Lujinxingia sediminis: one gene and its partner. The protein of the gene in region 1 interacts with the protein of each later gene in a pairwise test. Links are inferred from orthologs where the notes say so. Each region holds a gene or a part of one and is shown on either strand. Other genes may lie near its edges.

The links.
Region 2: the proteins of gyrB (region 1) and gyrA interact in binary tests that used the Escherichia coli proteins (3 or more experiments, as listed by UniProt). The link is inferred for Lujinxingia sediminis from one-to-one orthologs.

The regions. Positions count from the first base shown.
Region 1 is NZ_SADD01000007.1:196,833-205,192, reverse strand. The notes cover bases 2,958-6,022. They hold gyrB (DNA topoisomerase (ATP-hydrolyzing) subunit B), read right to left. Parts: upstream 5,677-6,022; coding sequence 3,238-5,676; downstream 2,958-3,237. Other genes in these bases: EA187_RS13465 (fumarylacetoacetate hydrolase family protein), read right to left, coding at 5,965-6,022; EA187_RS13475 (hypothetical protein), read right to left, coding at 2,958-3,158. Outside these bases: EA187_RS13480 (PH domain-containing protein), read right to left, coding at 1-2,402; more of EA187_RS13475, read right to left, coding at 2,466-2,957; more of EA187_RS13465, read right to left, coding at 6,023-6,786; EA187_RS13460 (hypothetical protein), read right to left, coding at 6,797-8,329. UniProt on the Escherichia coli protein: DNA gyrase negatively supercoils closed circular double-stranded DNA in an ATP-dependent manner to maintain chromosomes in an underwound state.
Region 2 is NZ_SADD01000001.1:25,498-31,283, reverse strand. The notes cover bases 2,648-5,786. They hold gyrA (DNA gyrase subunit A), read right to left. Parts: upstream 5,433-5,786; coding sequence 2,862-5,432; downstream 2,648-2,861. Other genes in these bases: EA187_RS00110 (AtpZ/AtpI family protein), read right to left, coding at 2,648-2,743. Also shown: EA187_RS00130 (tetratricopeptide repeat protein), read right to left, coding at 1-450; EA187_RS00125 (ATP synthase F0 subunit C), read right to left, coding at 810-1,163; atpB (F0F1 ATP synthase subunit A), read right to left, coding at 1,290-2,069; EA187_RS00115 (hypothetical protein), read right to left, coding at 2,073-2,489; more of EA187_RS00110, read right to left, coding at 2,489-2,647. UniProt on the Escherichia coli protein: A type II topoisomerase that negatively supercoils closed circular double-stranded (ds) DNA in an ATP-dependent manner to maintain chromosomes in an underwound state.

The sequences.
Region 1 (8,360 bases):
ATCTCGGGGGAGGCGCTGCCGACGGTGGAGATCTGCACGTGGCCGACCTGGAGGGCGGTGTCGAGGGGGCCGCGGGAGGTCTGCACCTGGTCGATGCGGTTGAGCAGCACGGTGGCGCGGGTTTTAAACCAGATGCCCTGGTCGACGCGCACCCGGTCGAGCTCAAGGGTGTAGGTGGTATGCGCGGCGCTCAGCCGGAAGTAGGCAAAGAAAAGGGGCAGAAGGGGGATGGTGACCACGGCGGCGGCCGTGGCCGCGCTGGCCTGAATGGCCGCTGCGCGGATCACCGGCGTGAACTCGTGGGTGATCTCGGCGCGACGTCGGGGGGCCTGGCGGGTCTGGCGTGGCGGGTGGGTAAAGAGCAGGTCGTCGAGGTGCTCGTGCAGAGCGCTGAGCCCGGGAAGGTGCCCGATGCTCAGCGAGCTGGAGGCACCGCCCCCGGAGATGGTCAGCGTGCCGGTGTCGAGGTCGGGGTAGCGGGTGGTGCGCAGGTCTTTGGCGTGGTGCAGCGCCATCAGCTCGCGGGTGTGAATCAGCACGCCCCCGCGGGTGGCCAGGTGGTGGTCGAAGATCTCCAGCCGGCGGGTCGGCGCGTAGAGGGCCTCGTGGGCAAAGAAGCCGAAGGCCAGAAGCAGAAGCGCCGCGCCGATCAGCAGCGCAGGCTTAAAGAAGATCACAGCGACCATCGTGGCGATGAGGGCGATGGCGCAGATCACCAGCAGGGAGAGCTGGCTGTAGAGCAGGGTGGTCGTGGTGGGCTCGGCGCTCAGGGTCTGGTGCGGGGAGGTGCCGCCAAATCCCAGGCCCTTTTCGATGCGGGGGATGACGCGGTCGGCGTCGGGGATATGCGAGAGCTTGAGCGCGCTGGACGCGCCGATGGAGCTGAAGCGGAAGGTGGCCGTGTTAAGCCAGCGGTCGATGGGCGACTGCGAGATGGAGAGGCGCGTGATTTTTTCGAGCGTGAACTCGGTGGTCTCTTTATTAAAAATGCCGCGGGTCAGGGCGACCTTCTGGTCGGTGATCTGAGCGTCGACGAGCAGATACTCCTGGATCGCTTTTCCGAGCGAGCCGAAGACGATCCCCACCAGCGCGATCACAGCGACCAGGCCGCCGAGCGCGGGGAGCTCGCTTTCGCCGGCGATGGAGACGAGGAAGAGCGCGCCTGCGCCCACAACCACAAAGGGGGCCACGATCAGGTTGGAGAGAAAGACCGAGACGATGCCCGGCTTGAGGCTCATCGCCGGGAGGCCCGCGGGAATCCAGGAGGCAGGCGGGGCGGCCGTGGGTGGCGCGGAGGCCGCCATGGCTGGCGAGGCGGTCGCAACATCGACATCGCTCCGGGCCGGTGAGGGGGCGAAGGGCGATACCTGACTGTCGCCATTGGCCTGTGCGAACCCGGCGGCGTCGCGCTCCTCACCGTGGTGAGAGGCCGGCCCGTCGGTGGTTTTGATCAGGTGGCCGAGGTTTTCGCGAAAGGTCTTCGCGTTGGGCATCGAGGGGAAGTGGATGTCGGCGCTGCTTCCCTGACAGCTGATGATGACGTCGGCCATGCCCAGGAGGTTTTTCAAAAAGGGCTGGTGAATGCTGGTGTCGGCCAGGTTCTCGATGGGGATGATGCGGCGGCTGCGGGTGAGAAAGCCGTCCTCGTAGTCGACGACGTCGTCGTAGAGCGAATAGACGCGCTGGTTGAGATCGATGATTCGGATGATCTGAAAGGCCAGCGCGCCGGCGACGAAGGTGAGCAGGAGCGCGACGCCCGCCCCCATGACCAGGGCGGATTCGAGCAGCGAGGGGTTATCCAGAAGCTGCGGGCCGAGGGCGATGAGCAGCAAAAGGGGGATGCCGATCACGGGGTTATTGCTGGAGCCGGCGTCCATAAGCGTGCCCAGAAAGTGGGGCTCTTCGCGCTGGACGAGGTTCTGGCGGGTGATGACAAAACCGTTGTGACGCAGGCGCTCTTCGAGCAGCTGGTAGAGGGCCTCGGGGGCGTCGACCGAGATCAGCGGAGCGCCTGTGGCGGAGCCTGCGGCATGCACCTTGAGGTGGCCGGTCTGGTAGATGCGGTGCTCCAGCCAGGGCAGCGTCAACTCGATCTGGGTGACGTTTCGAAAGGGGAGATCGAGGGCGTTCTCGCTTAAGAGCGAGCCGTAGTGACAGATGATGCGGTCGTCAAAGATCTCCGCGTAGGTCTTCTTAAGCGCGGCCTGGCGCTCGACGTAGACGAGGATCGTGATGATCGGAAAGAGCAGCGCCCAGCCCAGCAGCAGCGCGGAGGCTTCAAACATGGCGGCGTGGGCGACCATGGCCACCAGGGCGGCGCCGGAGCTAAAAGCCGCAGCCCAGAGGGTGGGGCGGAGTAGAAAGGGGCGCGCGTTGGGTCGAATCACCCGGGGGCTGGCCATGGGAGCCTCGGCTGGTCAGGAGAAGGAGGATGAACACGGTGGCGAAAAGGCCGGACGAAGCGCTCAGGTTTTTTTGGATGTAGCGTCGGCGTCGTCCCCGGCTTCGGTGCTGGCCTCGGAGGTGCTGGTCTCGGAGGTGTTGGTCTCGGCGTCGGGGTGCGCGTCGTCGGTCGCTTCCATACCCGGCGCATCGATCCCTTGCGGCGTGTCCTCGTCGGCGGCGTCTTCGTCGTCGGTGTCCTCCACCTCGGCGTCGAGATGCTGGAGGAGCTCCGCCATCAAATCTTCGAGATCGATGAGAAACGCAAAGGGGGTGAAGATGGGAATCTGGATATGCTGGCCGGCGGTGCGCAGATCGAGGCGCGCGCTGGTCGGGGAGAGGGTCATGCCCTCAAAGTCCAGGGTCTGGCGGGTGATCAGCGGCCATTCGACGCGCCAGGCGTTGGTGTTAGTGCCGACGAGCAGGCAGCGCTCGGAGGTGGCCACAAAATGCTTACGCGCGTAGTTGGAGCCGTACGAGACCACGCTGCACAGAGCGAGGCCCAGCGTGATGAGCACGATGAACGCCGCGGTGTAGAAGCCCCCCAGGCTGGCGACAAAATAGAGGATCACCGCGGCCAGAAGGCTTAAAAGCCCCAGGCCCAGGGCCAGCCCCATGACGGGGATATTGAGCTGGTAGCGGAAGAGTTTTGCGCCGGGCTCGTCGTTGAGGGTCTGCTGGACGGCCGGGCCGCTTAAGAGTCGGATGCGGGACACAGGCAACCTGCATGTAAGGGGGCGGCGCTGGCGAGGAGGAGAGAGCTGCCAGGCCGCCCCGCAGGCGCCCGAAGTCGAGTTAAATATCGAGGTTACGCACGTCGAGAGCGTGGGTTTCAATGAACTCACGGCGCGGCTCGACCTGGTCGCCCATCAAGACGGTGAAGAGGGCGTCGGCCTCGACCGCATCTTCGATGCGGACCTGAAGCATGGTGCGGGCCTCCGGGTCCATGGTGGTGTCCCAGAGCTGGTCGGGGTTCATCTCACCCAGCCCCTTGTAGCGCTGGATGGACTGACCCTTACGACCGGCGGCGAGCACCCGGTTGAGCACCTGGGCGATCGAGGTGAGCGGCTCGGTTTCTTTGCCGTCGTCGACGACCACGTGCTCTCCGAGGGACTCGAAGGCGCGGCGGATGCGCAGAAGCTCTTTGTAGTCGACGCCGGAGAGGAAGGCGCGGTCCAGTCGCGAGGTGATCGAGGTGCCGGAGACGCGGCTCCGCCACTGCGCGACGAAGAGGTCATCGAGCTCGGCATCGTCGAGGATCTCGGGGGTGCGCCAGGGCACCGTCGAGTAGCTCTGGCGCAGACGCTCCAGAAGCTCCTGGCTGCGGGTGGTGAGGCGCTCCCGATCCTGAAGGTCGTCAAGGGTGAAGTCGGCTTTGACGGCTTCTTCGACGATGCGGTCATCGTGGTTGCGGGCGACGCGCTCAAGCACGCTGCGGTACTTGAGCAGGTCGTCGATGAAGGTGGCCAGCTCGTCGCCGGCGAGCTCTTTGCCGTTTTCGCCGCGCAGGGTCAGGGCACTCTTGGCGTTCTCGATGAGGCGATCGTTGAGCTCACGCTCGTCCTTGAGGTACTCCATGGTGCGGCCGCGCTTGATGGAGAAGAGCGGCGGCTGGGCGATGTAGAGGTAGCCCCGGGCGATGATCTCGGGCATCTGCCGGTAGAAGAAGGTCAAAAGCAGGGTGCGGATGTGGCTACCGTCGACGTCGGCGTCCGTCATGATGACGATGTTGTGGTAGCGCAGCTTCTCGATGTCGAAATACTCCTGGCCGATGCCGGTGCCCAGGGCGCTGATGATCGTGGAGATCTCATTGTTGGAGAGCATGCGATCAAAGCGTGCTTTCTCGACGTTGAGGATCTTACCGCGCAGGGGGAGGATGGCCTGGAACTTACGGTTTCGGCCCTGCTTGGCGGAGCCACCGGCGGAATCACCCTCGACGATGTAGAGCTCGCTTTCCTCGGGCTTACGCGACTGGCAGTCTGCGAGTTTGCCGGGGAGGGCGGAGATCTGGAGGGCGCTCTTGCGGGAGATCTCGCGGGCCTTACGGGCGGCCTCGCGGGCGCGTGAGGCGGCGATGGCTTTCTCGATGATGGCCTTGGCCACCGAGGGGTTCTCTTCGAGGAAGATCGACAGGCGTTCGTTGACCACCGACTCGACCGCGCCCTTAATCTCGTTGGAGACGAGCTTGTCTTTGGTCTGGCTGGAGAATTTGGGGTCGGGCATCTTCACCGAGAGCACCGCGGCGATGCCCTCGCGGATGTCGTCGCCGGTGATGGACTCTTTGAGCATGCCGTTGGAGACGCCGTAGAGGTTCACCGTGCGGGTAAGCGCGCCGCGGAAGCCCGAGAGGTGGCTGCCGCCGTCGCGGTTACGGATGGTGTTGGTGTAGCAGAAGATGTTTTCGTTGTAGGAGTCGTTCCACTGCATGGAGACTTCTACGGTGATGCCCTGCTCGGGGAGCTCTTTGGTGATGTAGATGGGCTCGTCGTGCAGGGGGGCTTTGTTTTTGTTGAGGTCGGCAACAAAGGAGTTAAGCCCGCCTTCGTAGTTGAAGTCGTGGCGTTTGTTGTCGCGCTCATCGACGATCACGATGCGCACGCCGCTGTTGAGGTAGGAGAGCTCACGCAGGCGCTGGGAGAGCACGTCGAAGGAGAAGCGGGTGATCTGGAAGATCTCCGGGTCGGGCAAGAAGGTGATCTTGGTGCCGGTGGTCTTGGCCTTTCCGATGGCGCGCAGGGGCTCGCGGGGGACGCCGCGGTCGTAGGTCTGGGTCCAGATCTCTCCGTTGCGGCGGATCTCCAGGGTGAGCCATGTGGAGAGGGCGTTCACCACCGAGACGCCGACGCCGTGGAGGCCGCCGGAGACTTTGTAGGAGTTCTGGTCGAACTTCCCGCCGGCGTGGAGCACGGTCATGATAACTTCGGCAGCGGAGCGGCCCTGCTTTTTGTGCATATCGACCGGGATGCCGCGGCCGTTATCTTCGACGGAGAGGGACTCGTCGGTGTGGATGGTGATGGTGACCTGATCGCAGTAGCCGGCCAGGGCCTCGTCGATGGAGTTATCGACGGCCTCGTAGACCATGTGGTGGAGGCCGGAGCCGTCGTCGGTGTCTCCGATGTACATGCCGGGGCGCTTGCGCACCGCCTCCAGTCCTTCGAGGACCTGGATGGATTCGGCGTTGTAGTCGGAGCCCTGGGGGGCGGCGTCTTGAGGGGTCTGGTTATCTTGGGCCATGGTACGTCTAGCCTGGGTCGGTGGGTCACAACCAACAAGGGCGCTCGAAGAGGTGCTCGCCAGGGTGTGGCGAGGCGACGAGGAGCGCGCGGTCAGCGATCGTCAGAGGAGCACGCCGGAAGCCCCGGGATGGCGAGTTGAGGCTCGCCGGGGGCAGCGCGCTCAAGCGTCGCGGGAAGGTAACACAGGGGGGCAGGGGCGTCTATCCCGGCAGGGTGTGTCGAGGCGTGTGGATCGGGGGGGAGAGGCCCCGGCCGAGAGCGCGGCGCAGCGGGTTACCCGGTGGGGCTATGGGGCGCGGCGTACCGGGTTATGAAGGGTGCCGATGCCGTCGATGGTCACCTCCACGCTCTGGCCCTCGGTGATGGGCCCGACGCCGGCGGGTGTGCCGGTGAGGATGACGTCGCCGGGCAGGAGCGTCATCACGCTGGAGATGAAGGCGACGACCTCGGGAAGCCCGAAGATAAAGTCGTTGAGACGCGTCTGCTGGCGCACCTCGCCATCGACGCGGCAGGTCAGGGTGTGCTCGGCCGGGATAAAGTCGGCGGTGAGCGCGACGGCCGGGCCCAGGGGGGCGAAGGTGTCAAATCCCTTGGCGCGGGTGTAGCGCGACTCGCGGCGCTGGATGTCGCGCGCGGTCACGTCGGTGGCGCACGTAAACCCAAAGATCCCCCGCATCGCATCCTCGGCGCTCACCCCTTTGAGGCGCTCGCCGACGATCATCGCGAGCTCGCCCTCGTGATGGACCTCCTCGGAGGCAGCCGGGAGCTCAATGGCTTCATCGGGGCCGATGACGGCGGTGGAGGGCTTGAGAAAGATCAGGGGTTCTTGAGGGATGGCTTTGCCCATCTCCTCGGCGTGGGCCCGGTAGTTCAGCCCGACGCAGACCACCTTGGTGGGGCAGGCCGGGGCGAGCAGCTGGGCGCGATCTTTGCGGATGCGCGCGCCGTCTTCCGAGAGGGGACGGCCCTCCAGGATGGCCTGATGCAGCTCGGCGACATCTCCGGCGAGGGTGACGAAGTGCTCGCCATCGCAGCGGGCGTAAACAGGGCGACGCCCGGCTGGATGCGCGATGCGCACCAGCCGGGTACAACGTTCGTGTCGTGGCATGATATCTGGCTTAGCCCTGCTGACCGGCGGCTTCGGCGGCGGCCTCCTGGGCCTTCTTCAACGCCTCTTCCTGCTGCGCCTGGATGCGCTGGAACTCCGCTTCGCGATCGGCGATGTAGCGGTTGATGGCGTTGAAGTCTTTTTCGAGCTTCCAGGTGTAGTCGCATTGCAGCTGGATGCTGGCGTCGTCGGGGAGACGGCGAGTCTCGGCTTCATCCTTCCAGTTGCACTCCCAGGTGCGGCGGTTGATCGAGGTCAGGAAGTTCGGCAGCTCGTCGTTGTCCGGGAAGGCCAGCTCCAGGCGGTCGCCGCGGTCGGGCGGGGTGTCCACGCGCAGCTGCATCTCTTTGAGCTCACCGCTCTCCTCATCTTTGACGTAGTAGGTGCCAAAGGTCACCGGGGTGCGCAGCTCTTCGCCATCTTTGTTGAGGGCGATGGTGTTGTTGAGCAGGATCTGCGCGCCGGAGGGGATGGTGTTGATGGTGGCTTCGCCGTAGAAGTCGTTGTCCAGGTCCGACTCCATACGCTGGGCGAACTCCTGGCCGTATTTGGCGTCGATGGGCACCAGGTTGGCGTTGTAGTTGAAGCGGTAGTCGCCGTTGCCGCCGTCCTGCCACATGCCCTCGGTCAGGGTGATGGTGGCGGGCTGGTGGCCGGGGGCGGTCACTTCAATATGGTGGGTGTCGCGCACCGAGAGGTTCTGGATGGCGGTGCTCGGACCCAGCTCCAGCGCACGCCAGGGGCCGTCTTCGCCGCCGACCTGTCCGTACTGGATCTGGCCGTTGAGCTTGATGGTGGCGCCCACCGGGTTGCCGGTGATGGTCAGGTTGCCATAGCGAGGCATTGCGGCGAGCTGGGCGGCCAGGTGCTCCTCTTCGGCTTGCTGGGCGCGACGAAGCATCTCTTCCTGGTAGTTGCCCTGAAGCAGCAGCATGAAGTCGTCGCCAAAGCCGGTGAAGTGATGCAGCATCGCCAGCATGCCGACCACCAGCACGAGGACCACACCCACGAGCACTTTGGTCATGGGGTTTTTGGGCGCGGGAATGTCGCCCAGGTCGTCATCATCGAGGTAGGTCGAGGAGAGGTCGATGTCGTCGTCATCGTCGGACTTCGAGGGGGTGAAAACGCCCTCGATGCCGGCGGGAGCGGCTTTCTTTTTCGTCTTTTTGGGCTCGGCTGCTTTGGGTTCGGCCTTCTTCTTCGCCTTTTTGGGCGCCGGAGCCACTTCGACTTCGCTGCTTTCATCGGCAGCGCTCTCAAACTCGCTGCTCTCATCGGCGGCCTCGACCTCGCTGCTCTCATCGGCAGCGCTCACGACGTCATCGTCGTCGTCGACTTCCGCGCCTTGAGAGGCGGCGGCAAGCTCCTCCTCGATCGCCGCGCCGATAGCATCGGCGGCGGGAGAGGGCGAGGTGTCGGCAGCTTTTTTCTTTTTCTTCTTTTTCTTGGTGCCACCGGGGACATCAAAGATGCCACCGATTCCGGACATCATGTCGTCGGATGTTTTGGGCTTTTTATCTTTGCTTTTGGTGTCGTCAGACATGTGCCTGTGCTCCATTCGTGCGGGGCGGATT
Region 2 (5,786 bases), on another replicon or contig:
TTGCCCGGGCATGGCCTGTTGCACCACAGGAGGAGGCGCAATCTCGGTAGCAGGGCCTCCATCATCGGGCATGGAGGGCGGACCACCGGCCGGGCGCGCGCCCAGATGCTGCAGGCTCTTCTTTACGAGGTCTGGCGAGAGCTCCTGAGTGTGGAGTTCATCCTCCTCGACCGAGGCTCCGAGCCCGGGCAATACGCCGCTGACCAATGGATTGGACATCTCAATGGTCTGATCGCCACCGACATCGCCGAACATCGAGGAGAAATCCGGAAGTTCCGCGCCCGACATCACCTCGGTCTTGGCGACCTCATCCTCGACCGGCGGCGCCGCGTTCTGTGCGGCGGCCTTGTTCTGATTCATCGAGTTGAGAAGCTCGTGAATATTGGGGCGCGCGGCAATCGAGGTCTTATCCGCCTCGTGCTCCGGCTCCGCCGCTACCTCAGGGTACACCACGAAGGCGTGCGCACAGGAAGGACACTTGATCTTGCCCCCCGAGGGCGGAATATTGGCGTCATTGACGCGATATCGCGATGAACAGCTGGGACACTGGACGATCATTCCGTGGTCTGCTCCGGATGGGATGGATCAAGCGAGGAAAACAGCGCACGCCCAAGGCCTCGATGGCTTCAGGGCCTGAAGCGCAGTCGCTGCATTCGCGCCGAGGGCAGGCGCAGCCGCCCTCCTCAAGGGGCCGCATTAGACCACACGCACCCACCCCACGCAAGAAGGAGGCCGGGCGCTTTTTTTAGCCCCCAGAGCACAAAAAAGCCCGGCCGAAGCCGGGCTTTTTCACATCGTCAACCTGCGACTTAGAGCGCCGCGGTGATGTCGATGTTAAGGACCATCAGAATCGAGATAACGAACGCGTAGATCACGAGCGACTCGATCAGGGCCAGACCCAGAATCAGCGGAGTGAAGAGCTTACCGGCGGCGCCCGGGTTGCGAGCGATACCTTCCAGGGCGGCGGCAGCAGCGCGACCCTGACCCAGCGAACCACCCAGCGCGGCAAGACTCACGCCGAAGGCCGAAGCGGCGCCCAACCATGCGTAGGTCGTGAAGACGTTATCGGCCGCAGCAGCGGTACCCTGGGCAAACGCCGAGGTGCTCCAGAGTGCGACAATTGCGAACGTGCTCAAAAACGTGATCGTGCTTTTCTTCAGCATGGACTGCGTCCTCCTAGCTCGCGCGACGCCGATACAAGTTGCGGCGTGCGCCATTGTGACGGGTATCAATATGTTGATACGCCCTGATGAAAGCCGTCTAGGCCAACAACCTTTCTGGCGAGTCGTTTAATGGTCTTCGTGCTCAATGGCAAGGGCGATGTAGATGCTGGACAACAGGCTGAAGACCAACGCCTGAATGGTGCAAACCAGCAAGCCCAGGAAGAGGAACGGTACCGGGATCAGAAGAGGAATTCCGAAGATCCCGGCGGCCAGGTCCCCAAACACGCCCAGGACCATGTGGTCCCCGGTCATATTACCGGTAAGTCGCACTGCAAGACTGACCGGGCGGAAGGCGTGTCCCACCAATTCGATGATAAAGATCAGGGGAGCCAGCAAGAGAATCGGCCCCATGAAATGTTTGATATAGCCGAATCCCTGCTCCATGAAACCGGAGACGTTGTAAACCAGGAAGACGACAATCGCGCAGGCCAGCCCCGTATTGAGGTTTGAAGTCGGCGGCGCAAAGCCCACGACCAGCCCCATCAGGTTGCCCAGGTAAATAAAGACCGCCAGCGACGCGATCAGCGGGAAGAACTTCTTAGCAGCCTTCTCGCCCATCAGGTCGCTCATCATGCCCATCACCGCTTCGAAGAGCACCTCGAAGAATCCGGCCACCGAGAATTTACCCACAGGGATCAGGGCTTCGTCGCGCTTTCGGTACCTGCGACTGGCGACAAGTGCGAGCACCGTAATCAGCAGCACCAGTACACCGGTGAACACCACGTGAGTGATACCGACCGCGGCCGAGGGATTCAGCACAGGGTCGCCGAAGATGTGATTCCATCCCTCTCCGTGTTCTTGTTCGGCAAACGCGGGAATGAGGTCTAAAAACGTATAATCAGCCATGAACTACGTGCTCTCGTTGTCAGCGGCGTTGTCCTCAACGTGCTGGCGACTCTTACGAGTGGAAACAGTCTGCCAGCCCAGCGCGAGTAACAACACTTTGTAGCCGAGGATAAAGCCTACGGCGTGGGCACCCAGGGTCGAAAGGCAAAACCAGATGGCAACGCAGTTTGCTGCCAGCTTAAACACCAGAACAACAGCGCCTCCCCTTGCTGCGGGATTGCCGTTGACGGCGCCATTAAACATCTTCCTGACGAGAAAAGCTGTCGCACGGAGGCTGAGCGCCGCAAAGAGCGTGCCCAGAGCCATGGAGTAGCCGAATCGCAGGGAGACTACCTGGCCCGTCATCAGCGCCAGCAGTGCTCCCAGCGCCAACATGCGCCAGAAAACCCCGTTGACGAAGCTTCGGTCGAGCCTGGCCATCAGTCTTCACCTTGTGTTTTCAAAAACCGTTGCGAGATCTTCCAGACATGCCACCCGGCGCTGAGCATCGCCACCGCCATGGACACCAGAAGCAACACCGGGGCCGTTTCAAAGTGGGCATCGAGTCGGGTGCCGATAAATGCACCGCCGAGTACAAGTCCTACAAACTCAAAGCCCAGGGCTCCGATCGCGCCTGCCACAAGCCAGGGATTGCGGGTGGAGTGACGCGACTCGTCTTCTGGTGGAGAGGCCATCTAAATCACCTCGCGCCGTGCTCTGGAAAATGCCCGCAGACCGTGTCTGCAAGCGCCTCCCCGAGCAGCGGCGCGCACCCTGTAACACAGGGAATTGACGGGCGTCAACCGCCTCAGATTAACTGTCTTCGCCGGGCTCTTCCTCTGCGGATTCTTCACCGGTTGAGGCGGCCTGCTCGGGGCTTTCATCGCCCTGAATCTCCGCACCTTCCCCGGCCTCTGCGAGTTCCTCACCCTCGAGCTCCTCGTCTTCCTCCTCGGCGACCAGCGCCGCGATGGAGACGACCAGCTCATCGTCGTCCAGGCTCATGACGCGCACGCCCTGCGTGTTGCGTCCGTAGGTTGAGATCTGCTCGACGCGGGTGCGCAGAACCTGGCCCTTATCGGTGATCATCATCAGCTCATTGGTGTCGTCGACCACGCGGATGCCCACCAGCATGCCGTTGCGCTCGTTGGTCTTAATGGTGACCACACCTTTGCCACCGCGGCGCTGCAGCGGATACTCATCGAGCAGCGTGCGTTTTCCATAGCCCCGCTCGGTGATGGTGAGGATGGTGGAGTGGTCATCGCCTGCGGGAACCACGTCCATTCCCACCAGCGTATCGCCCTCGCGGAAGCGCATCCCGTAGACACCGGCGGCCACGCGCCCCATCGGACGCACATCCTCCTCGTGGAAGCAGATCGCCTGGCCATCGCTGCTCGCAAGGAAGATGCGATCATCTCCGCCGGTAGCGCGCACGCTGATGAGTTCATCATCCTCGTCTTTGAAGCCCAGCGCGATGATACCGCCGACGTGCACATTGGCGTACGCCATCAGATCGGTCTTCTTAATCACGCCCTGACGCGTGGCGGTGACGATGTAGCGCCCCTCTTCAAACTCCTCAAAGGGCAAGATGGCCTTGATCTTCTCATCTTGCGTGATCGGCAACAGGTTGATCACGGCTTTGCCGCGCGTGGTGCGCGAGCCCTGCGGCAGCTCGTGGACCATCAATTTGTAGACCTTACCCACCGAGGTGAAGATGAGCAGGTTGGTGTGGGTCGAGGCCACGAACATATCGGTGACGAAGTCTTCGTCTTTGGTGTCCATGCCCCGCTTTCCACGGCCGCCACGGTGCTGAGCGCGGTACTCGCTGAGGGGGGTACGCTTGATGTAGCCGGCGTGGCTGAGGGTGACCACCATGTCTTCTTCGGCGATCAGATCGAGGTCGGAGAGCTCGGTGACGTTGTGCAGGATCTCGGTGCGACGCTCATCGGCGTAGGCCTCGAGTACTTCGTTGAGCTCCTCGATGATGACGGCCATCAACTTCTTCTCGTCGGCCAGGATGCCTCGCAGACGATCGATCTCAGCGAGCACCTCGGCCAACTCTTCGAGGATCTTGTCGCGCTCCAGACCGGTGAGCTTTTGCAGGCGCATATCGAGAATCGCCTGCGACTGACGCTCACTCAGCGCGAAGCGGCTCATCAGCCCCTCGCGGGCCTCGTTGGGCGAGGCCGAGGCGCGAATCAACGCGATCACCTCATCGAGGTGGTCGAGCGCGATCTTGAGGCCTTCCAGGATATGGGCACGCTCCTCGGCCTTACGCAGCTCAAAAATGGTGCGGCGCGTCACCACATCGCGGCGGAAGTCGATGAAGTGGTTGAGCACCTCCTTGAGGCTCATGATGCGGGGCTGACCGTGAACGATCGCCAGCATGATGATGCCAAAGGACGACTGCATCGCCGTCATCTTGTAGAGGTTGTTGAGCACGACCGCCGGGATCATGTCGCGGCGAAGCTCAATGACGATGCGCATGCCGTCGCGGTCGGACTCATCGCGCAGGTCGGTGATGCCTTCGATGCGCTTGTCACGGGCCAGCTCGGCGATCTTCTCAATGAGACGCGCCTTGTTGACCTGGTAGGGCAGCTCGGTGACGACGATGGAGCTCTTGCCGCGCTTCTCGTCCTCTTCGATGATCGCGCGGGCGCGCATCTTGATGATGCCGCGGCCCTCGGCGTAGGCGTCACGCAGACCACGCGCGCCGTACATGATGCCGGCGGTGGGGAAGTCGGGGCCGGGGATGTGCTGCATCAACCCTTCGACATCGATCTCCGGGTTCTCAATCAGCGCCAGCGTGCCCCGAATCACTTCGCCAAGGTTATGCGGCGGGATGTTGGTGCTCATCCCGACGGCGATCCCGGAGGAGCCGTTGATCAGCAGGTTGGGGATACGCGTGGGCAGAACCGCCGGCTCTTCGATGGTGTCATCGTAGTTGGGGATCCACTCGACGGTCTCTTTGTCGATGTCGCTCAAAAGCTCCTGAGCGACGCGCGCCATACGCACTTCGGTATAACGCATGGCCGCGGCCGGGTCGCCGTCGACCGAGCCGAAGTTGCCCTGGCCGTCGACAAGCGGCACGCGCATGTTGAAGTCCTGGGCAAGACGCACCAACGCATCATAGACCGAGGAGTCGCCGTGGGGGTGGTACTTACCGATGACGTCACCGACGATACGCGCCGACTTCTTGTAGGCGGCGTTCCAGCGGTTGCCCAGCTCATGCTGCGCAAAGAGGATGCGCCGGTGCACCGGCTTCAGCCCGTCGCGAACGTCGGGCAATGCGCGCCCGATGATCACGCTCATGGCGTAGTCCATGTAGGACTGGCGGATCTCTTCTTCGATATTGATCGGAATGATGCTGACCGAATCCGTCATCGCGTTCCCTTCACCAAAGCGGGTCGTTTCATACGATTGAGAGGCTCCCGGTATGAGCGGGCGCTCAAGCGGGGCGTAAAGCCGCGGAACCCTACCAAGGAGGGGGCGATCTCACAAGGGAGTCCGCCCAGAGCCTGGCACCGGTGAGGTGGTCTCTGTGAAGGCAGTGCTTAGCTTGCCAGGCAAGACATCGCTTCGGGTGTGTCGGCGCGTCTGCCGCAAACGCTGAAGTTTAGTGAGAGCGGAACTTTTTAACCCTGGCGCAAACTTTTTTGAAACCTCCGCCCCCCGGCCGGCGTCTTAACCATGAACACCGCGTGATCCCTCTCTCCCCTCCCCTCGAAGGCCGGAGCG